Verrucomicrobium spinosum DSM 4136 = JCM 18804: one gene and its partner. The main gene of each other region encodes a partner of the protein of the gene in region 2 in a complex. Links are inferred from orthologs where the notes say so. Each region holds a gene or a part of one and is shown on either strand. Other genes may lie near its edges. The genes, in order: carB and carA.

Region 1 (9,760 bases), 5.4 Mb from region 2 along the record:
AGGCTCAGCTGAGCCTCGGCATGGTCTGGCTCCAAAGCCAGCAACCGGCCCAGGATTTCCTGAGCCTCTTCCAGATGGAGCTCATCCAGGCAAGCATGACCGTACAACAGCAGGAGAGCCGTGTTGTCCGGCGCTTGCGTGAGTGCTTCGCGAAGGGTTTGGAGTCGAGACATGGCAGGAAGCCCGTGTGCGGCTGGACTAGCAACTAAAGTGCCGCTACGAGCGCATTTCCAGAAAATTCTTCAAGAGTCGTTTCCCATCCTGGGTGAGGATGCTTTCAGGATGGAATTGCACCCCGTGAATGGGCAGTTCCTTGTGGCGCACCCCCATGATTTCCGTGTCGTCATCAGACGCCACCGCCGTCACTTCCAGACAATCCGGAAGGCTCTGACGCTCAATGATCAAGGAATGGTAGCGGGTGGCTTCAAAGTCCTCCGGCATCCCTAAAAATACGGACTGGTTGGTGTGGTGGATGCGGGAGGTCTTCCCATGCATCAAACGGGGGGCGCGAATCACGTTCCCACCGAAAACGTCACCGATGCACTGGTGGCCCAAGCATACCCCCAAAAGGGGGGTCCGGCTGCCAAAGCGGCGGATCACCTCATTGCTGATCCCGGCCTCCTTGGGCGTGCAGGGCCCGGGCGAAATGCAGATGTGATCGGGGTTCAGCCCCTCGATCTCCTCCAGCGTGACCTTGTCATTGCGACGGATCTCCATGGTCGCCCCCATCTCGCCAAAGTACTGGACCAAGTTGTAGGTGAAGGAGTCGTAGTTGTCGATAATCAGCAGCATGGATGGAGCCTCTAGAGAAGCAATGTAATGCACGTAACGCCGCTGGCAAACGGCTTGGACGCTTCCCTGCACCTCTGGAGCCTTTCCTGAAAAATACAAACCCAGTTCGAGCTTGCGCCAAATCCTAAAGCAATCCATATTATCAACAACTTCAGGAGAGCCCTCATGCCCCCTGCTCGATCTTCCCCAAGCCCGATGGTCTTGCCCCAGACTTCACGTCTGATTGCGGTGACCGGTCGGCTCCGGAATGATCATTTTCATCTGACCACTGATCACCTCTTGCTGGAGGTGGACCGGGCCACTCTCAACCTGCAACGGGCCTTTGCGGAAGGGAATGTGGAGGTGCATCTCCACCATGCGCCCTTGGGCTTGGAATACGTCTTTTTCTCCCGCCGTGCCACCTACCATCCCAACGACAGCCAACTGCACCTGAGCGAGTGGCATGGCACCCGGCAAAATGGTCGCTACGCACCCTTCCCCGAGCCCCGGCGAGAACTGGTGCTCCCGGTGGACGGCACCTTCTTCATGGAGGAGGAACTCCCTCAGGACCTGAGGGAAACAGGCCCTGACGCCCTCTGTGACGAGGTGCTGGCAACTTTTTAGTTTCTATCGTCCAATGTCGCATGGAAAAATAGCCCCAGATTGCGAATTCATGAATTGCCACGGCATGAAAAACGCTTTACGATTGGCCTCCGTGGCCGGGTTGCCTCCAACCCGATACTGAACATCACGGGATCCTGTGATTTGTTCGTCCTTTGGCGGGCATCGCAACGCAAACGAACCTCCTTCCAACTTTTCTACCACCTTCCCCGCCGCACATGCCCGACTTACTTTCCAAAGGAGGCCCGCTCGTCTGGTTGCTGCTTTGCTGCTTCGGACTCGCCCTGGCCATCTTTGCTGAGCGTCTTGCATACTTTCACCGGGCATCGCTGAATGTAGGGGAGTTTCTCGCGGGTCTGGCCAGCCTCATCCGTCGCAAGAATTTCTCTGAAGCCCTCCAGGAGTGCGTGGCCACGCGGGTGCCCGTGGGTCGCGTGCTTCACGCGGCCCTGCTACGCCACCATGTCCCCCGCGAGCAGCTCAAGGAGATCGTCCAGGAAGCCGGTCAGCTGGAAGTGCCCCGTCTGGAACGCTACCTGAGCGTCCTTCACGGCATCGCCCACGCCGCTCCTTTGATCGGTCTGCTCGGCACCATCGCCGGCCTCATGGATACCTTCACGCAGCTCAACAACGTGAACGGCTACGCCACCCCGGCCGACGTGGCTCGCGGGGTTTACCAGAGCCTCATCACCTCCGCCCTCGGCCTGGTGGTGGCCATCCCCAGCTTCCTCTTCTATTCCTTCCTCGCCGCCAAGGCCCGTCACCTGATGCACGACCTCGAGCGCGCCGGCATCGAGGTGGTGAACATCCTCGATGACCACCGTGAATCTGCCCAGAGTGTAGATTCGGGTGCCCAGATCGTGGAGTTCCGCCAGAGCGACTCCGGCATGCGCAAGATTGGCAAGAACGCCTGAGGCTCCTCCGGTCGTCCACCGCAAGCCAGTCCGCCTGTCCTGCCATGAAGCTTGAGAGCCATCTGCCCAAACAGACCTTTTGGCTCTACTTGGGGCCAGTGCTGAATGTGCTGCTCATCCTGCTCATCTTCTTCCTGCTGGGCTCCTCGTTTGTGATTCAGAGCGGCGTGAGTGTGAAGCTCCCCGAGAGCGGCTTCCCTCTGCGCGACTTTCACCATCCGCTCGTCGCCACCGTCACGGCCAACTCGGACCAGTTCCTCTACCTGGAAGGCCGCCCTGTCACTCTCCTGGAGATGCGCAAAGGTCTGGAAGAAAAGAAGAAGGAGACCCGCCAGCTCATCATCCATGCCGACGAGATGGCCCCCTTCGGCAGGGTACAGGAAGTGGCCAACTCCGCACTGAGTCTCGGCTATGAAGTCGCCTATGCGACGCAGCCAGCCCGGTAATAGCATCGCTCCTTCACGCTGACTTTACAAAACGAGTGATCTCGTGATGGTCGGGCTCATGCCTGTCAAACCGTCATCACAGATCAGCCTCCGGGATACCCTCTCCCATTTGGACCACATCGCCGCAGCCAAGCTGCTGGGTGCCGGCGGGCGGGAACTGCTGATCAAGGGCGGCTCCGCCACCATCGATGTCGCCGAGCAGGTGCATTTCACCGAGGACCACTTCCAGGTGGTGTTTCCTCATCCCGAAAAGGAACCCTTGGTGGTGACGCTCAGCCTCCATCCCGGGGCCAAGCGTCGGCTGCAAATCGCCTGCAGCCACGAAGGCGAAGAAGCCGACTTTTACAAGGCCGCCATCTTTGCCCTCATCCTGGAGGAAAAGACACTGCTGGGCCTTGCCGCCGCACCGCCAGACCTGGACATCCCCTGGGAGCTACTGCCCGCCCACCAGCTGGAGGCCAGAGCCCTGGCCGAAAGGACGAAGCGAGCGGCCGAGGAAAAGATGCGGATCAAAACGGCCGACAAAACTCAACCCTGGACGGACTACACGGTCACCAATCCGGTCTCTGGCAAATCCTACCGGGTGGGCCTGCGCGGCCTGGGTCGTGGGCAGAGCTACTGCGCCTGCCCTGACTTCCGGAGGAACCGGCTCGGCACCTGCAAGCATGTCATCGCCGTCCACACCTGGGTGGGCAAGAAGTTCGACAGCCGCACTCTCAAGCGAGCCTGGAAGCCCAAAAGCATCAATATCCATGCGCTCTACGATGGAGATCTGCGCCTGGCCGTGGAGCACCCCTCGAACCTGGCCCCTCCGGTCGCCGAGCTCCTTGCACCCTGGGAAAACTGGCATGCTAAAAGCCCCCAGGACATGCTCGCCCTCTTTGAGCTGATCCGGCAGCTCATTCAACTGGATCAGAATCCGGTCATCTACCCCGATGCGGAAGAGATCCTCTCCCGAGCTCTGCATGAACACCGGATGGACGGCCTCGTGAAAGAGATCCGCAAAGCCCCCGCGAAACACCCGCTGCGCACGTCCCTGCTCAAGACGGAGCTTCTGCCCTACCAGCTGGATGGCATCGCCTTCGCTGCAGGAAAAGGGCGCGCCGTGCTCGCTGATGAGATGGGTCTTGGCAAGACCATTCAGGGTGTCGGGGTTGCAGAGTTCCTGGCGCGGCATGCAGATGTCCGCCGTGTGCTGGTGGTGTGCCCCGCCTCGCTCAAGTCCCAGTGGAAGCTGGAGATTGAAAGGTTCTGCGGCCGGAGCGTGCAGATCGTCTCGGGCAAGACCTCGGAGCGCAATGCCCTCTACTCTGGCGACGCGTTTTTCACCCTCTGCAATTATGAGCAGGTGCTCCGGGACTACCTTGATATAGAGCGGACCTCGTGGGACCTCATCATCCTGGATGAGGCCCAGCGCATCAAGAACTGGGAGGCGAAGACGAGCCGCATCATCAAGGGCCTGCGCTCCCCCTTCGCCCTGGTCCTGACCGGCACCCCGCTGGAAAACCGGCTCGATGACCTTTTCTCCGTGGTGGAGTTTGTTGATGACCGGAGGCTCGGACCCGCCTATCGCTTCTTCCACAGTCACCGGGTGGCCACAGAGACCGGCCGAGTCTCCGGCTACAAGAACCTGGATGCGCTGCGTCAACAACTGGAACCCGTGCTGCTCCGCCGCACCCGGGCCAGCATCGCCCTGGACCTGCCTCCGCGGACGACCGAAATCGTCCGCATCCCCGCCACGGAGGAACAGCAGCAGCTGCACAATAGCCACATGGTGACGGTGAATGCCATCACTTCGAAGAAGTTCCTCAGTGAGATGGATCTGCTGAGGCTTCAAAAGGCGCTGCTGATGGCGAGAATGAGCGCCAACAGCACCTACCTCGTGGACAAGCAGTCGCCCGGCTTCTCCAGCAAGCTCGACCGCCTGGCCGAGCTGCTGGAGGCCCTGAGCGCCGAACCCGAGCGGAAGATCATCCTCTTCACGGAATGGACCACGATGCTTAATCTCATCGAACCCATTCTGGAGAGGCTCAAGATGGACTTTGTGAGGCTGGACGGCCAGGTGGCCCAGAAGAAGCGGCAGGCGCTGGTGTCGGAGTTCCAGGGGAATCCCAAGTGCCGGGTGTTCCTCACCACCAACGCCGGCTCCACCGGACTCAACCTCCAGGCCGCCGATACGGTGATCAACGTGGATCTGCCGTGGAATCCGGCCTTGCTGGAGCAACGCATCGCCCGGGCCCATCGCATGGGCCAGAAGCGCAAGGTCCAGGTGCACCTGCTGGTGACGGAAGGCACCATTGAGGAGAACCTTCTGGCCACACTGGGGGCCAAGCACGAACTGGCGTCCGCCGTTTTGGATCCTGACTCCACCCTTCAAGAAGTGGCTCTAACCTCCGGCATTGAGGAACTCAAAAGACGTCTGGAGGTGTTGCTGGGTGCCAAGGTCGAGGCGGATCTGGATGTGTCTTCCCAGAATCAGGCCGAAGTCGCGGCAGGAATCAGCGCAGGAGCTCCGCCTCCCGATGCCGAACGCAAGGCCCGCGTCGCGGAGGCAACGGGCACCCTGGTGGCCAGCGCCTTCAGCCTCCTGGGTGAACTTCTGCCCTCCGGGAACGTGGCTCCCCCTGCAGAATCGGTGAATGCCCTTCAGGCAGCCCTGCTGGAGAATGTGGTGCTGGGTGAGGATGGCCAACCCACGCTGACGCTGAAACTGCCCAACCAGGAAAGCGTCAACGCCATGGCCTCGGCATTGGCGAAGTTGATGAGCCTTGGGAGCGGTGTGGGGTCGTGATGGAGGGTAACGATGGGCTTCGCTTTGACTGCATGGTGACTCGCGCTTGGTCACGGTCAGAAAACGGTGTCGAGCCACCGTACTCCAAGACGCTTCGCGTTGTTGGAGTAGTGGGAGTGAGAGCTTGATGCGGATGGTTGGATGCCTCAATGAGAACAACTTGGGCTGACATCCTCGAAGCTCGCGACAGCGTCTTGGAGATCGTCTGAGTTGGTCTGCAAGCAGTTTTGCATGACTTTTTCATATGCAAGAGCAAGTCATGTCACGGCGGCTTTGGCACCCAGTTGGTAGCGTCGCCTTTCACCCACGCACACTGCCTCGTCGTACACGGTTTGATCGTGCCAGCTCCACACAGGACTCCCCCAAGCGGCGGTTCCCGCGCGCACTCCAAAGATGCTTCGCATCCAGGTGTTGGAAGCACCGGGACAAGATTACTACATCGAACCCGCCTCCGAACCCGGAGGGTTCGCCATCGCGTCGCCCCCCCCCCCGATGCCCCCACCCCACCCACAAAAAAGCCGCCCAGGTTTCCCGGGGCGGCAGTTGCAACTCGATCGACTCACCAGATCAAGCCTTGTGATAATCCTGAAGGGCGCGCACCTCAATGTCAGCGGCCTGGAGGGACTTGATCGCTCTCAGGCTTGCATCCGCAGCACGCAGGGTGGTCATGATGGGGATGCGGTTGGCCACGGCGGCGGTGCGGATCTTGATTTCATCGGCACGCGGGCTCTTGCCAGAGGGCGTGTTGATGATGAACTGGATCTGCTTGTTCTTGATGAGGTCCAGCACATTCGGGCGCTGGCCGCTGGCCAGTTTCGGAAGCACCTTCACGGGAATGCCCTCGGCCTCCAGAAGCTGGGCGGTGCCAGGGGTCGCGTAGAGGACGAACCCGAGATCCGAGTAGCCCTTGGAAACGGCAGCCACGCTGGCCTTGTCAGCCTCCTTCACGCTCACGAAGATGTTGCCCCCCTTTGGCAGGGCACCACCGGCGGCCATCTGGCTCTTGGCGAAGGCCATGCCGAGGTCGGGGTCGATGCCCATCACCTCGCCGGTGGATTTCATCTCAGGCCCTAGCGTGATGTCCACGCCGGGGAACTTGCTGAAGGGGAAAACCGCTTCTTTGACGCTGTAGTGGGGAGGAGTCACCTCGGTGGTGAAGCCTAGATCCTTGAGCTTCTCACCCATCATGATCTTGGCCGCGTACTTGGCGAGCGGCACGCCGATCGCCTTGCTGACAAATGGCACCGTGCGGCTGGCACGAGGATTGACTTCGATGACATACAGATCATCGCCTTTCACGGCGAGCTGCATGTTCATCAGACCACGCACGTCCAGAGCGCGGGCCAGCTTCTTGGCGGCATCCGTGATGCGGACCTGCATCTCCTTGGTCAGGCTGAAGGGTGGGATCACACAGGCGCTGTCGCCGCTGTGAATACCCGCTTCCTCAATGTGCTCCATGATGGCACCCACTACCGTAGTCTCGCCATCGCTGATGCAGTCCACGTCCACTTCGGTGGCGTCTTCCAGGAAGCGGTCCACGAGCACCGGGCGCTCCGGGCTGGCCTCCACGGCGTTTTGCATGTAGTGAATGAGTTCCGCGTCGCTGTACACGATCTGCATGGCGCGACCACCCAGCACGAAGGAGGGGCGGACAAGGCTCGGATAACCAATGCGGGCGGTGATGGCGAGGGCCTCCTCGGTGGAGACCGCCGTGCCACTGGGGGCCTGGTTCAAGCCCAGCTCATCCAGCAAGGCAGCGAAGAGTTTGCGGTCCTCAGCGAGCTCGATGCTCTTGGGGCTGGTGCCAATGATCGGCACACCCGCAGCGGCAAGCCCGGCAGCGAGATTCAGCGGCGTCTGACCACCAAACTGCACAATCACCCCCCAAGGCTTCTCCTGCTCGCAGATGTTCAGCACATCTTCCAGAGTCAGCGGCTCAAAGTAGAGCTTGTCACTGGTGTCATAGTCCGTGGATACCGTCTCAGGGTTGGAGTTGACCATGATGGCCTCAAAACCCAGTTCACGGGCAGCAAAGGCGGCATGCACACAACAGTAGTCGAACTCAATGCCCTGGCCGATGCGGTTGGGACCACCCCCTAGAATGAGGACCTTCTTCTTGTCAGAGTCGCGACGTTCATTCTCCACCCCATAGGTGGAGTAGTAGTAGGGCGTGTAGGCCTCGAACTCGGCGGCGCAGGTATCCACCAGACGGTAGGTGGGGATCACGCCGTACTTGATGCGGCCGGCACGGATCTGCTGCTCAGTGATGCCATACTGGGTGGCGAGCTGCTTGTCTGAGAAGCCCTGCTTTTTAAGCTTGAGCATCGAGGCACGCAGAACCGAGGCTTTGCGCTCCTCAGTGAGCTCCGCTGCGGGAATCTGGCTGAAGAGATGCTCGGACGTGTTCACCGAGATCTGCTGGGTCGCGTGCACAATCTCCTGAATCTGCCGGAGGAACCAGCGGTCGATCTGGGTGAGTGAGAACACTTTCTCTACATCCCAGCCCCGATCGAAGGCCTGGGCGAGGAAGAAGATGCGCTCCGCATTCGGCACGGTGAGCTTCGTGGTGAGCGTCTCGTCATCCACTTCCCTGTCTGCGCCGTCACCGAGCAGACCGAAGCGCTTGATCTCCAGAGAACGCAGCGCCTTCTGGAGGCTTTCCTTGAAGGTGCGGCCGATGGCCATCGCCTCACCCACGGACTTCATCTGGGTGGTCAGCGTGGTGTCCGCCCCGGGGAATTTCTCAAAAGTGAACCGGGGCACCTTGGTCACCACGTAGTCGATGGTGGGCTCGAAGCTGGCGGGAGTCTCGCGGGTGATATCGTTCTTCAGCTCATCCAGCGTGTAGCCGACAGCGAGCTTCGCGGCGATCTTGGCGATCGGGAACCCTGTGGCCTTGGAGGCCAGCGCGGAGCTGCGGCTCACGCGGGGGTTCATCTCGATCACGATCATGCGGCCCGAGGTGGGATGCACGGCAAACTGGATGTTGGACCCACCCGTCTCCACCCCGATCTCGCGAATACAGGCGAAGCTGGCATCCCGCATGATCTGGTACTCGCGGTCTGTGAGCGTCTGGATGGGAGCCACGGTGATCGAGTCACCCGTGTGCACACCCATGGGGTCCAGGTTCTCAATGGAGCAGATGACCACGCAGTTGTCCGCGCGGTCCCGCATCACTTCCATTTCAAATTCCTTCCAACCCAGGAGCGATTCCTCGATCAGCACCTCGTTCACCGGAGACATGTCGATGCCGCGGGCCACAATGGTCTCGAACTCTTCGCGGTTGTACGCGATGCCGCCGCCGCTGCCGCCCAGCGTGAAGGCAGGGCGGATGATGAGAGGGTAGGTGCCAATCTCTTCGGCAATGATAGTGGCCTCCTCCATCTTGTGGGCCACGCCCGACTGGGGCAGGTCCAGTCCGATCTTGAGCATGGCATTCTTGAAGAGCAGCCGGTCTTCGCCCTTCTCAATGGCATCCGCCTTCGCCCCGATCATGCGCACGTTGTACTTCTCCAGCACACCGCTTTTGAAAAGGGACATGGCCGTGTTCAGAGCCGTCTGCCCACCCAGGGTGGGCAGCAGCGCGTCCGGACGTTCTTTGGCGATGATCTTCTCCACCACCTCTGGGGTGATCGGCTCTACGTAGGTACGGGCCGCGAACTCCGGGTCGGTCATGATCGTGGCCGGGTTGGAGTTCACGAGCACCACCTCGTAGCCCTCCTCCCTCAGGGCCTTGCAGGCCTGGACGCCGGAATAGTCAAACTCACAACCCTGACCAATGACGATAGGGCCGGAGCCGATCAGGAGAATCTTGTGGATACTAGTGTCTTTGGGCATGGGAGGGAGGACGGGACGCGGGCAAAAATGGTGATTTACATGGCACGCCCGAGGGGTGGTGTAAAGGGGAGAGACGAGGCAAGAGTCCACAAGCTCTCCCACCCTGACTCCAAAGGCCGCACCAGAACGGGCGGAAGAGGCTCAGTCACCCGGGCGGTGACGATAAAATCACATGAGCCGACAGTGATGCAGCAGTGACCGGGACCGCACCTCGCTTTTTCACAGATTCCCGCCAGCGGGCTGGACAAAATCCCCCGCCCTCCCCTAGACTCAAAATTAACTGCTGCCCCTATGACTGAACTTCTTGTGTATGCCCCAGGTCTCCGTGATGAGGAAAAAGTCCTCCAACTGGGCCACCAGATGGACATGCTGCCTGCCCG
Region 2 (11,331 bases):
GTATTGCTCATGAGATGAAAGTAAGAACTGACGGGAAGCGGCAAAAAGAAGGCTCAGCCCGTCCACCCCGTAGAGCGCACGTCTGAACCCCAATTGGCCAGCCTGATTCCCTTGACCGGGACGCGAAAAAATCAAGCGCCCATCTTAAGAATCATAAAAACAGCCGCGCCACAGGCGGCGAGCCCCACAAAAGCGAGGGCCATCAAGCCGCCGCCGCCGTTCTTCGGCTTGGCCTTGGGGCCAAATCCACGGCGTTGACCTGTCGGGCAGGGGGTGGAGCCCAGACCCGTGACCAAAGGAGCGGCGGAGGCCGCAGAAGATTGGGACCAGGAGCGGGATGGGGCAGCTGCGGTTTGCGGCATCGCTTCCTCCTCATAGGCAGGGGCCGCAGATTCATCGTAGCCAGCCGGGGCTTCCGCCACCGCCTCCCCTTCCACATAGCCGGTGACACTGCCCAGACGAAAGCTCTGCCCAGGGCCTACTTCAGCCTGCTCGACGCGGGCTCCATCAAAATGCGTGCCGTTCGTGGAGCCGAGGTCGCGCAGTTCGACGCTCTCACCCTTGTTGATGATCTCACCATGGTAGCTGGAGACGGAACCGTCCGGGATGACAAAGTCGTTGTCCTCAGCACGACCCACGCGGACGCGTTCAGTCGTCAGGTCCAGCTCCAGGGTGCCGCCATCAGGCGTGGTGAATTGAATTTTCGGCATATCGCGAGTTTTTTAGCAGGGCGCGAATGCCGAGGCAAGACCAATACCGTGAATCCAAGCTGCGAACGTCAGCAGTGCCCGGTCGCGTCCCGCCCCATCGGCTGCCACGCCCCCCCTCTCAAGCGAAGTCCGCCTGACGCTCACGTTTGAAAGCAGAAGAGCCGGGCCGGCTCTTTTCCCCTCCGGGTGCACTTCCCACCGGGCTTTATTTGCCCTTGGTCTGGTCGATCAGGGTGGCAAACTCACGGAAGAAGTAGCTCGCGTCGTTCGGCCCGGGAGCTGCCTCAGGATGGTACTGGACGCTGAACACGGGCCATTCCTTGTGCCGCAGACCTTCGACCGTCTGGTCGTTGAGGTTGAGGTGGGTCACCTCCACATTCGAGGGCAGAGACTCCCCATCCACCGCGAAGCCGTGGTTCTGGCTGGTGATAGACACTTTACCGCTGCGCAGGTCTTTGACGGGCTGGTTGCCGCCGCGGTGCCCAAACTTGAGCTTAAAGGTCTTGCCGCCGAACGCGTGACCCAGGATCTGATGCCCCAGGCAGATGGCGAAGATGGGCTGGTGCGGGATGAGCTTGCGAATCTCCCCATGAATGTAGTCCAGGGCCGCCGGATCCCCGGGGCCGTTGCTCAGAAAGACGCCGTCTGGCTTGAGCGCAAGCACGTCTTCCGCCTTGGCGGTGGAGGGAACGACCTGAACTTCAAATCCTTCCTGCCGGAGACGGCGCAGGATGTTGCGCTTGATGCCGAAATCATAGGCGACCACGCGATGCCGGGTCTCACCCAGAGGATGGAAAACTCCCGTCTCTCCACCAAGCGTGCCTTGGCTGGGATTCGGAATGTCCCAGCGGCAGCTGTCGGAGTTGTCTGCATCCCAGTGATAGGGATTCACGGTGGAGACTTCTTTGACATAGTCACTGCCTTCCATGGAAGGGCTGGCCTGGGCCAGAGCCACGGCCTCCGCGACGGAGGAAACTTCGCTCGTGATGACGGCACGCATGGCACCCCGCGTGCGCAGGTGCTTGGTCAGCGCCCGGGTATCGATGCCCTGGATGCCGGGAATCGCCCAGTGTTTCAAGTAGTCGTCCAGGGACTGCTGGCTGCGCCAGTTGCTGGGGATTTCGCAGAGCTCTTCGATGATGAAGCCTCGCACATGAGGCTGATCGCTCTCTGTGTCCAGCGGGTTGACGCCGTAGTTGCCGATCAGCGGGTAGGTCATGGCCACCATCTGACCGCGGTAGGACGGGTCTGTCAGCACCTCCTGATATCCGGTCATTGAGGTGTTAAAGCAGATTTCCCCGGTGCGTGTGACCGGGGCTCCAAAAGCTTCCCCTTCAAAGTAACGTCCGTCTTCCAGTGCAAGAATGGCTTTCATCTATTGTGCGATGGGGCGACTTACCCGCATTTTCCAGGTGATGCAAGATGGGATTCCCGGCAGGCACCGCCCCACCACTCCCCCTATGTGAAAAAACCGTGACATCGCTCTGGCGAAGTCACGGTTTTGAGAGATGGAAGGGGCTGGTGGCCGGTTATTTTTTGGCGCTGTCAGCGGCCGCCGTTGCGGGGGCTGTGCCAGCCTTGGTGAGCACTTCGTTGAGCTTGCTGGCGAAGGCTTCTGGCGAGTTGCCCCCCACCTGCTTGCCCACAGATTCCCCGGCGGCATTGAGAAATTCAATGTGGGGAATGCCACTCACGCCAAACTTCTTCATGTCCTTTTCGTTGCGCTGGTCATCCGCATCCAGGTAGGCCCAGTTAAACTTGTCATGGAGCGGCTTCACCGCATCACTGGGATAAACGTTGTTCTTCATGGCCTGGCACGGGCCGCACCAGACGGCGGAGTACACCGCCACAATGGGCTTGCCGTTCTTTTTGGCGTCATTCAGGGCGGACCGGAGGCTGGTTTCAAACTTGGGGCTCCCCTTGGGGAAGTCACCCGCGTGAACCAGGGCTGCAGAAGCGAGAAGAACGAGGGCGAACGATTTGATGAGTGTTTTCATGGAGGGCAGGGTGGTTGAACGGGCGACCCTCGCGGGTCACTGAAGCTACGACTCCCAAAGGGTCGGAAATATTCCAAAAAACTTATTTGGCAGTCTTTTCGAGGCTTAGCACCTGGTAACGGCTGGCGCTTTCCCCCAGGGCATTCACGGCATCTTGCTTGGTCAGATTGTCGGCCTGAGCGGCAAAGGTGACCTTCTGGGTGTTGGCTTCTGCTCCCTTGGTCACTTCCACTGCGGTCACGCCGGGGAGCTTTTTGAGCGCCTCGGTGACATGGGCTTTGCAGGAAGCGCAGACCATGCCGGACACGGTGGCGGTGTACTCGGTTCCTTTGGCGGCGGGATCCGCACCAAAGAGAGGCAGGGCGGCGACAGCGAGAAGTACGGAGAGAAGGCGCTTCATGACAGATAACGAAACGAGAGAAAAGTCAGACCGGGAAACAAAAAATGCAGCCTGACCGGGAAAAATCCAAGCCAGACTGCATTCCAATTCAAGAGAATTTACTTCTCAGTCTTCTCACCCGCCTGGAGCCAGCCGGAGATGCCAGCGGAGAGGTGCTTCACGTTGGTGTAGCCGAGCTCCTTGGCAGCCGTAGCAGCCTTGGCGTAGGCGCTGCAGGTAGGGCCACCACAATAGGCCACGACAAGGGAGCCTTTGTCAGCAGGAAGCTTGGAGGCAAGGGCCTCCTTGTTGGCGGTGTAGTCGATCGCCCCGGGGATGTGGCCCTTTTCATAGGACTTGCTGCCGTTCACGTCGATGACTGTCACCTTCTTCTCAGAGATGGCCTTCTTCAGGTCCTCGATGCTGATATCGGGATACTCACCAGCGAATACGGCTGGGATGGCGAGGAATGCTGCGGCAAGGAATGCGAGTGCTTTCTTCATGATATCTGATGCAGGTTATGTTTAGTTTTTTGACGGAATGTCCGGCAATCGGACCACAAAACGAGGTCTTGAGCGACCTTTTCACCATCAGGGTGAAGAGATCCCACGAGACATCGGTACGACTACGCATCTGAAACGACCCGCAGCCGCCTCTTCTTTGTTTCTTGATTAACTTTTTCGTTAGTTTTCCTCCATACTGCTTGGGTCGCGCAGTTTTTTGCGGAGCGTGGCGCGGTTCATGTCCATTTCTCGGGCCAAAACCGTCGGTTTATTCTCAAACCGGGGCAAGAGCGCTGCCAAAAGTCGCGATTCCAGCTCCTCATGCAGGGCGTCGTACTTCATCCCTTCACGAAGCCTGGCCTCAATCCACTCGTGGAGCGCGGCATCCAGCCCGCTGATGAAGCCGGAGGTCTCCCCCGCAGGGGAGCTCACCACATCCCTGGGGAGATGGGTGGGCAGGATGAGAGGGCCGGTGCACACGGCGGCGGCATGCTCAATGACATTCCGCAGTTCCCTGACGTTGCCCGGCCAGTCGTGACGAAGGAGGACGCTGAGTGCCTCTTCAGATACCGCCAGCTTCCGGTCACCGGCGACGGAGGCGAGGAGGTAGGAGCAGAGACCGGGAATGTCACTCAGACGCTCCCGCAACGGGGGCAAGTGCACCTCCAACACCCGCAGGCGGTACAAGAGGTCTTCACGAAACCTTTTCTCGGCCGCCGCCTGCGCCAGGTCCTGGTTGGTGGCGGCGATGATGCGCAGGTCCACCTTCAGGTCCTCCCGCCCCCCCACGCGGGAGAAGACCTTTTCCTCCACAAAACGGAGCAGCTTTACCTGCAGCGCGGGAGAGAGCTCACCGATCTCATCCAGAAACAAGGTCCCGCCCGCAGCGCGCTCAATGTGGCCCGCCTTGGTGGCGAGCGCTCCGGTGAAGGCGCCCTTCTCATGACCGAAGACCTCGCTCTCCAGCAGATTCTCCGGAAGGCTGGCACACGAGAGCGTGACAAAGGGCCCGGCATGGCGGCGGCTGTGCAGATGGATGACGCGGGCCGCCAGCGACTTGCCGATGCCGGTGGGACCGGTGATGAGCACCGGGGCGTCTGAGGTGGTCGCATGCGCGATGGCGGCAAAGGCCGGCTGCATGGCCGGAGCACTGCCAATCAGCAACGCGGAATCTGAGGAGGCGTCCGGGACCGCGGCCGCCACGGCTCCATCCCCCTGGGACTGAAGGAGCACCTGCAGAGACTTTTCCAGCTCGCGAAGGTCCAGGGGTTTTACCAAATAACCTGAGGCACCCCGCTTTTTCGCCTCCACGGCATTCTGCAGATGCCCGTGGGCGGTGATGATGAGCACGGGCAGATCCGCATCGATGCTCCGGATCTCCTGCAACACCTCCAGACCGCTGCGATCCGGCAGCCCGATGTCCAGCACCACCAGGTCGGGACGACGGCGTCGCAACTGCTCCAACCCCTGCGCGGCGGAGGCAGCCAGCAATGGCTCAAATCCCATGCGGCGAGTCAACTGCCCGATGGCGGAAGCCAGTGCGGCTTCATCTTCTATAATGAGTATGCGAGACATGGGACGAGTCGTTGAATGGATGATCTAGTGGAGAGACTGGGGAAGGGGCGAGGCGGACACTGAAGGAGCCGGAGAAAGCTCCACCGTGACCACCGCGCCGCGCGCAAGATTGACGACGGAAAGCGTGCCACCATGGGCTTTGACGATCTCGTTGGCCACGGTGAGACCGATACCCATGCCCCCCTCACGCTCAGAATAGAAAAATTCCGCGAACCTTGCCAGGGCTTCAGGAGAGAACCCCTTCCCCTCATCCGCAAAGGAGATTTTCACCATCCCCTGCTCCTGGATGGCTGTCACCAGGGTCAGCCCCCCCAGAGGCATTGCCTGGGTGGCATTGATGAGCAGATTGCTGAACACCTGCACCAGACGCCTGCGGTCCGCCATGATCTGGATGCCACCCGGCACCTCCAACTGAACCTGCACACCAGCATGGCGCATCTGCGGACCATGCGTGACCACCACGGCCTCCAACAGGGGCTTCAGATCCACCATCTGAAGCGCCGGTGGCTCCGGACGGCTGAGGAACATCCACTGGTTGACGAGCCCCTCGATGCGGGCCGCCTCGCTGGCAATCACTTCTGCGATCGGGGCATTCCCATCCAGGGCCGCCAGCTCAGCGTGCATCTTGATGGCGGAGACAGGGTTCTGGATCTCATGGGCCAGCGCTGCGGTCATCCGCCCCAGGACCGCCAGCTTCTCCGCCTGCTCCCGTTTGGCACGCTCCTCATGCAAGGCATCCCGGGTGCGCACAAAGGCCCGCGCCACATCGCCTATTTCATCGTTCCTTTCCGCCTCTGGAAGCACCAGTTCGCCCGGCTTCTCAATCTCAGGCAGACGCGAGGCGAGATTCCGCAGCGGCAGGACCAACCCCTGGGACACCAACCACCCCACTCCCAGAGCCAGCAGCCAGAAGGCACCCAGCACCGCAAAGGTCAGCGGCTGCGAGACTCCCCGCCACACGGGCCTCAGCGGCCGGATCAACAAAAGATCCCCACCAGACGGAAGACCGACGCCGACCACCTCCCAAGCCGCCACCGCATGACAAAAGCCGTCTGCGGGAAAGCTCTGAAGTTCACCGACCGGCACACCAGGCAGGGATTCAGGAATCAACTTACCCTGCCGGCGGAAGGCCACCGCCATGTCCAGCACCTCCCCCAACTGACGCGCCATCCGCTCCGTGGGAGGAAATCCAGCCTCCCCCATGAAGCCGGCATTCGTGCGCGCCAGCGACTCGAACCGGGCCCGATCCTCACGCCCCACCATCACCACCATCCATACCAAAAGCGCCAGCGACCCCGCCAGCACCAACCCGGCGAACGGGAGGACAATGCGCCAGGGAAGACGTTGAGCAGGCATGGAATCGTTATTGAAGCGGCAAAACTGGTACAGAACCGGGCAGTTGCAAAGGCGCAACACCATGAGAATTTTCCATGGCTGAATATCGTCCACACCGCTTCACGCATGAGTAAATTTTATCCCTTTTGCCCCTGGTTGCCACACCTGCCCGAAGCTGCCAAACCCTTGTCCCACTAGGGATTGGAGGATTTGTGCAAGCGCTGGCATGTAATGTGCCAATGGGGGCAACCCGCATGCAATCCCTCGCACACTCCCTCCAAAGAATGCTCTTCGCCACGGCGACTGGCTTTTGCCTTTCCGCTGCCGGTGCAGAGCTGCCGCTGACAGAAACGGACGAAGTCATCGTCACGGCGACACGGGGAAAATCCCCGGCAAAAAACGTCCCTTACAGCGTAAGCGATGTGGACGCCCGCCGCATCCTCGAGATGCAACCCCAAAGCTTCCCTGAAGCTCTGAAGGAGGTGCCCGGGGTGTTCATCCAACAAACAGGGCATGGCCAAGGGTCACCCTTTATCCGCGGTTTCACCGGTTTCCGGACACTGGGGCTCATCGACGGCATCCGCCTGAACAACTCTGTCTTTCGCGACGGTCCCAACCAGTACTTCAGCACGATCGATCCCCTCAGCTTGAGTTCCATCGAGGTGGTCAAAGGACAGGGATCATTTCTTTACGGCAGTGACGCCATCGGCGGTATTGTCAATGCCTTGACGAAGGGCCCCATCTACATGGAGCCGCCAACGGTCACCACCACACGCTCCGGCAAGTCGCCCAAGGAGGTCGCCCCTGTTGCGCCCCCTGTCCCCACTGGCCCCTACATCACGGGTGCCGCCTCCACCCGCTATGCCACCGCCGAAGACAGTTGGATGGGCCGGTTGGAAGGCAGCATCAGCGAGTACAACAAGTACGGGTTCTACATCGGCGTCACCGGTCGCACGTACGGGGATCTGCATGCCGCTGAACTGGGGGATCTCTCCCACACCGGCTATGATGAACTGGGCATCGATGCCAAGCTGGAGGTGTTCCTGGCAGACGACCTCAAGCTGACGGTGGCGCACAACCAGTTCATCCAGGACGATGTCTGGCGCACGCACCGCACCATCTACGCAGTGCCCTATGCCGGCAGCACGGTGGGCAATGAACTGGAACACTACTTCGACCAGGACCGGTACCTGAGCTACATCCGGCTGGAAGGCACGCCTGACACCGGCTTCGCAGACCGCTGGCAGTTGACGCTGTCCCACCACTGGCAGAGCGAGGACAACCACCGGAAGGCGGCAGACCACACCAGCCGGGTGGACGGGTTCGATGTCTCCACCTGGGGGATTGACCTTCAGTTCGAGACCCTTACCTCCATCGGCACGCTCACTTACGGGGCCAACTACTACTTCGACAACGTTGACTCCTTCTCCGACCGTTACAAGGCGGACGGCAGCTTCAATCGCAGCGCCATCCAGGGCCCCGTGGCCGATGACTCCGAGTACCATCTGGCCGGAGTTTATTTCCAGGATCTCGTGGCCCTCAGTGACCGCCTCGATCTCACTCTGGGAGGCCGCTACACCTACGCGGCGGCCGATGTCGGCAAGGCCCAGGACCCGATCAGCGGAGACGAAATCTCCTTCGATGATGACTGGCATGACTTCTCCGGCAGCGCCCGCCTGCTCTACAGCGTGGACGAGGCGAAGCGGTTCAAGATCTTTACCGGTGTCTCCCAGAGCTTCCGCGCGCCCAACCTGTCCGACCTCTCCCGGCTCGACACCGCGCGGTCCAATGAGCTGGAGACTCCCTCTCAGGGGCTCGACCCGGAAAAATACCTGACCGCTGAGGCGGGCATCCGCTGGAGCTCAGAGCGTCTGAGCACCAGCCTCACTTACTTTTACACGGACATCAGCGACATGATCGTGCGGGCCCCCACCGGACGAGTCATCGATGGACTCGACGAAGTGACCAAGCTTAACGCTGGCGACGGCTATGTGCAGGGCATCGAGTTTGAGTTCAACTGGCAGTTCGCAGATGACTGGCACCTGTATGGCAGCATTGCCTGGCAGGACGGTCAGGTGGAGGGCTACCCGGACTCCACCACCCGCCGCGTGGAAGAACCTCTGAGCCGTCTCCTGCCCATCACGGGTCTGGCCGGCCTGCGCTGGGACAGCCCCTCCCGGCGCTATTGGGTGGAAGGCAACGTACTCATTGCCGACCGCCAAGACCGTTTGAGCGCCTCTGACCGGCGCGACACCCAACGCATCCCTCCTGGCGGCACTCCGGGTTACACCGTGGCGACCGTCCGCAGCGGATGGCGTGTCTCCGACTCCTTTACCCTCACTGCCGCCGTGGAAAATGTCTTCGACGAGGACTACCGGATCCACGGCTCGGGGGTGAATGAGCCAGGTGTGAACTTCATTTTTGGTGCTGAGCTTCGCTTCTGAAGCGCGGTGCCACAGAGCACCCTCTCCTCCGCTCCGACCCCGGCTGGGGACAGCCGGACTACCTCCTCCGTTCCGCAGCGGGGTTGGAGTACCGTCCCGCATGCGGGACCAATGCCATCAGGGAAAAGTGGAGAGGTCGAGCATCTCCCTTTTGTGAAAGTATTGAGGGCCGAAGGTCCGGCATCATTGCAGCCTTGGGCAACACCCAAGGTAGGCGCTCGTTTTAGATGTTGAGGGCTGTAGGCCCGACGTCATTCAGGGATGCTCGTCGTGGGCAGGATTGATGAGGCCGGGCCTTCAGCCCTCCGATTTTCTTTCAACCCCTAACCTGGGGCGCTGCCCCAGGCTGGTATGAACCCGGACCTTCGGCCCTTCTGAAAGGGGCTCACCAGTTACAGTCGTGGCGGTTGCACCATCGCGGCTCCGAGGCGCGCCAAGGCAAACAGCAAGACGATGCGTTTTCCCCGATGGCATTGGCCTTTAGGCGGCTCGGTTCGCCATACGACTGCGGCGCCGGACGACATGAGGACCGCGCGGCAAAAAAACCGGCTCAATACGTAAAGAGCTGCTTCAGCGCAAACTGGCGGTCCAGGGTGCGGTCGCGCAGGAGGCCGTTGAGGGCTTCTGTGATGCGGACTTTCATTTTGGGCGTGAGGCGACGGCCTTTGCGGGCCCGCTGCACCGCCTTGTGAGTCAGCGGCTCTGAGCAGGCGGCCACGAGGTCGTGATTGCTGATCGTCAGTTCCGTGAGGATGGCGTCCAGCGGCTGGGGGCCATTGTCGAGCTGCTTTTCCATATAAATTGGTTAGAACTTCAGGATTCCGGGAAGGTGAAAGGGGGCAATAAACTTACCCGTTTCCCCGTCCTTGTCCATCGACTGATCCCCTCACTGCCATCTTGCTGGACTCTCGCGGAGCTTCTGCTATGTCCCCCTCTCCGCCCATTTTGCCCAGCCCATGACCCGAGTCCTCCTCACCACCACCTCGTACCAGGACACTCCTGGCGACCACCACGCCCTCCTTGAATCCCAGGGCTTCGAGATCCATCGTGAGCGCGGGCCCCTCCCAGAGAGCCGCATGCTGGAACTCGCTGGCGAGTTCGACGCCTTCCTCTGCGGCGACGACGAAATCACCCAGGCTGTCTTGGAGAAATCCCTGCCCCGCCTCAAGGTCATCAGCAAATACGGCATCGGCCTGGACAAGATCGACGTCACCGCCTGCACTGCCGCCAAGCTGCCGGTGCTCTTCACCCCGGGCGTGAACCACACCACCGTGGCCGAGCACACCTTCTGCCTGCTGCTGGCCCAGGTGCGCAACCTTGTGGACTCCGCCAATGCCGTCCGCAACGGCCAGTGGAAGCGCGTCACCGGTCATGAGATCTGGAACAAATCCATCGGCATCGTCGGTCTGGGCCGAATCGGTCAGGAAGTGGCCAAACGCGCCATCGCCTTTGGCATGAAGGTGCACGCTCTGGACCCCTACTGGCCCGAGGCGTTTGCCACCGAAAACGGCGTGACCCGCCATGAGAAGATCGAGACCATGCTGCCGGAGATCGACGTGCTGAGCCTGCACGCCAACCTCAGCGAATCCACCCGCCATCTGGTCAATGCCGAACGCATCAAACTCTGCCGCAAGGACCTGCTGGTGGTGAACACCTCCCGCGCCGAGCTGGTGAACATGCCCGACATGATCGCCGCGCTGGACGCCGGCACCGTGGGCGGCTACGCCACGGACGTGCTCGACGAAGAGCCCCCGCCGGCCGACCACCCGCTGCTCAAGCACCCCAAGGCCCTCATCACCCCGCACATCGGCTCCCGCACCTACGAGAGCGTGCCCCGCCAGGCCATGCGCGCCACCCTCAACCTCGTGAACTACCTCAAGGGCGAGAAGGACGTCATCCAGGCCAACAAGTTCTAGGGCGGATGGAGTCCCGGAGTCCTGGAGTCCTGGAGTCCTGGAGTCCTGGAGTCCTGGAGTCCTGGAGTCCTGGAGTCCTGGAGTCCTGGAGTCCTGGAGTATTGGAGTCCTGGAGTATTGGAGTATTGGATTACTGAGTCACCGAATTACTGATCTACCGAAATGCCAACGTATCGCATTCTTCCCACCGCGGCGCACAACGATCTGGTGCGCAAAGCCTACACCCACCGCGGCTACACCGCCGCCGAGGCGGAAGACGCCGCCCGCTTCTGTGAGATGGCTTCCGTCCACGGCATCCGCACCCATAATGCCATCAAGGCGCTGCATCTGGACCACCTGTTTGGTTCGGCTGTGGGCGGTTGCAAACCCGGTGCGGAGATCAAGGTCATTGAGAAGCCCTTCGCCGCCAGCCAGGTCTGGGACGCCCAGCTCAAGCTCGGCCAGAGCGTGGCGTTCGAGGCCATGGAGACTT

What was found.
Region 1: the proteins of carA (region 2) and carB are in contact, whole or in part, in a solved structure (PDB 1KEE), measured with the Escherichia coli proteins. The link is inferred for Verrucomicrobium spinosum DSM 4136 = JCM 18804 from one-to-one orthologs.

What each region holds. Positions count from the first base shown.
Region 1 is NZ_ABIZ01000001.1:7,223,535-7,233,294, forward strand. The notes cover bases 5,911-9,702. They hold carB (carbamoyl-phosphate synthase large subunit), read right to left. Parts: upstream 9,381-9,702; coding sequence 6,111-9,380; downstream 5,911-6,110. Other genes in these bases: VSP_RS29300 (hypothetical protein), read left to right, coding at 9,672-9,702. Outside these bases: VSP_RS37945 (ATP-binding protein), read right to left, coding at 1-173; VSP_RS29270 (anthranilate synthase component II), read right to left, coding at 217-792; VSP_RS29275 (hypothetical protein), read left to right, coding at 988-1,395; VSP_RS29280 (MotA/TolQ/ExbB proton channel family protein), read left to right, coding at 1,611-2,306; VSP_RS29285 (ExbD/TolR family protein), read left to right, coding at 2,351-2,752; VSP_RS29290 (DEAD/DEAH box helicase), read left to right, coding at 2,811-5,543; more of VSP_RS29300, read left to right, coding at 9,703-9,760. UniProt on the Escherichia coli protein: Large subunit of the glutamine-dependent carbamoyl phosphate synthetase (CPSase).
Region 2 is NZ_ABIZ01000001.1:1,775,653-1,786,983, reverse strand. Bases 1-2,923 are described here. They hold carA (glutamine-hydrolyzing carbamoyl-phosphate synthase small subunit), read right to left. Parts: upstream 2,086-2,923; coding sequence 916-2,085; downstream 1-915. Other genes in these bases: VSP_RS06890 (heavy-metal-associated domain-containing protein), read right to left, coding at 2,790-2,923; VSP_RS06895 (thioredoxin family protein), read right to left, coding at 2,240-2,707; VSP_RS34240 (FHA domain-containing protein), read right to left, coding at 132-710; VSP_RS06910 (adenylosuccinate synthase), read right to left, coding at 1-11. Outside these bases: more of VSP_RS06890, read right to left, coding at 2,924-3,107; VSP_RS06885 (rhodanese-like domain-containing protein), read right to left, coding at 3,206-3,589; VSP_RS06880 (sigma-54-dependent transcriptional regulator), read right to left, coding at 3,770-5,164; VSP_RS06875 (sensor histidine kinase), read right to left, coding at 5,189-6,520; VSP_RS06870 (TonB-dependent receptor plug domain-containing protein), read left to right, coding at 6,784-8,943; VSP_RS34235 (hypothetical protein), read right to left, coding at 9,494-9,739; VSP_RS06860 (phosphoglycerate dehydrogenase), read left to right, coding at 9,900-10,859; VSP_RS06855 (Ldh family oxidoreductase), read left to right, coding at 11,022-11,331. UniProt on the Escherichia coli protein: Small subunit of the glutamine-dependent carbamoyl phosphate synthetase (CPSase).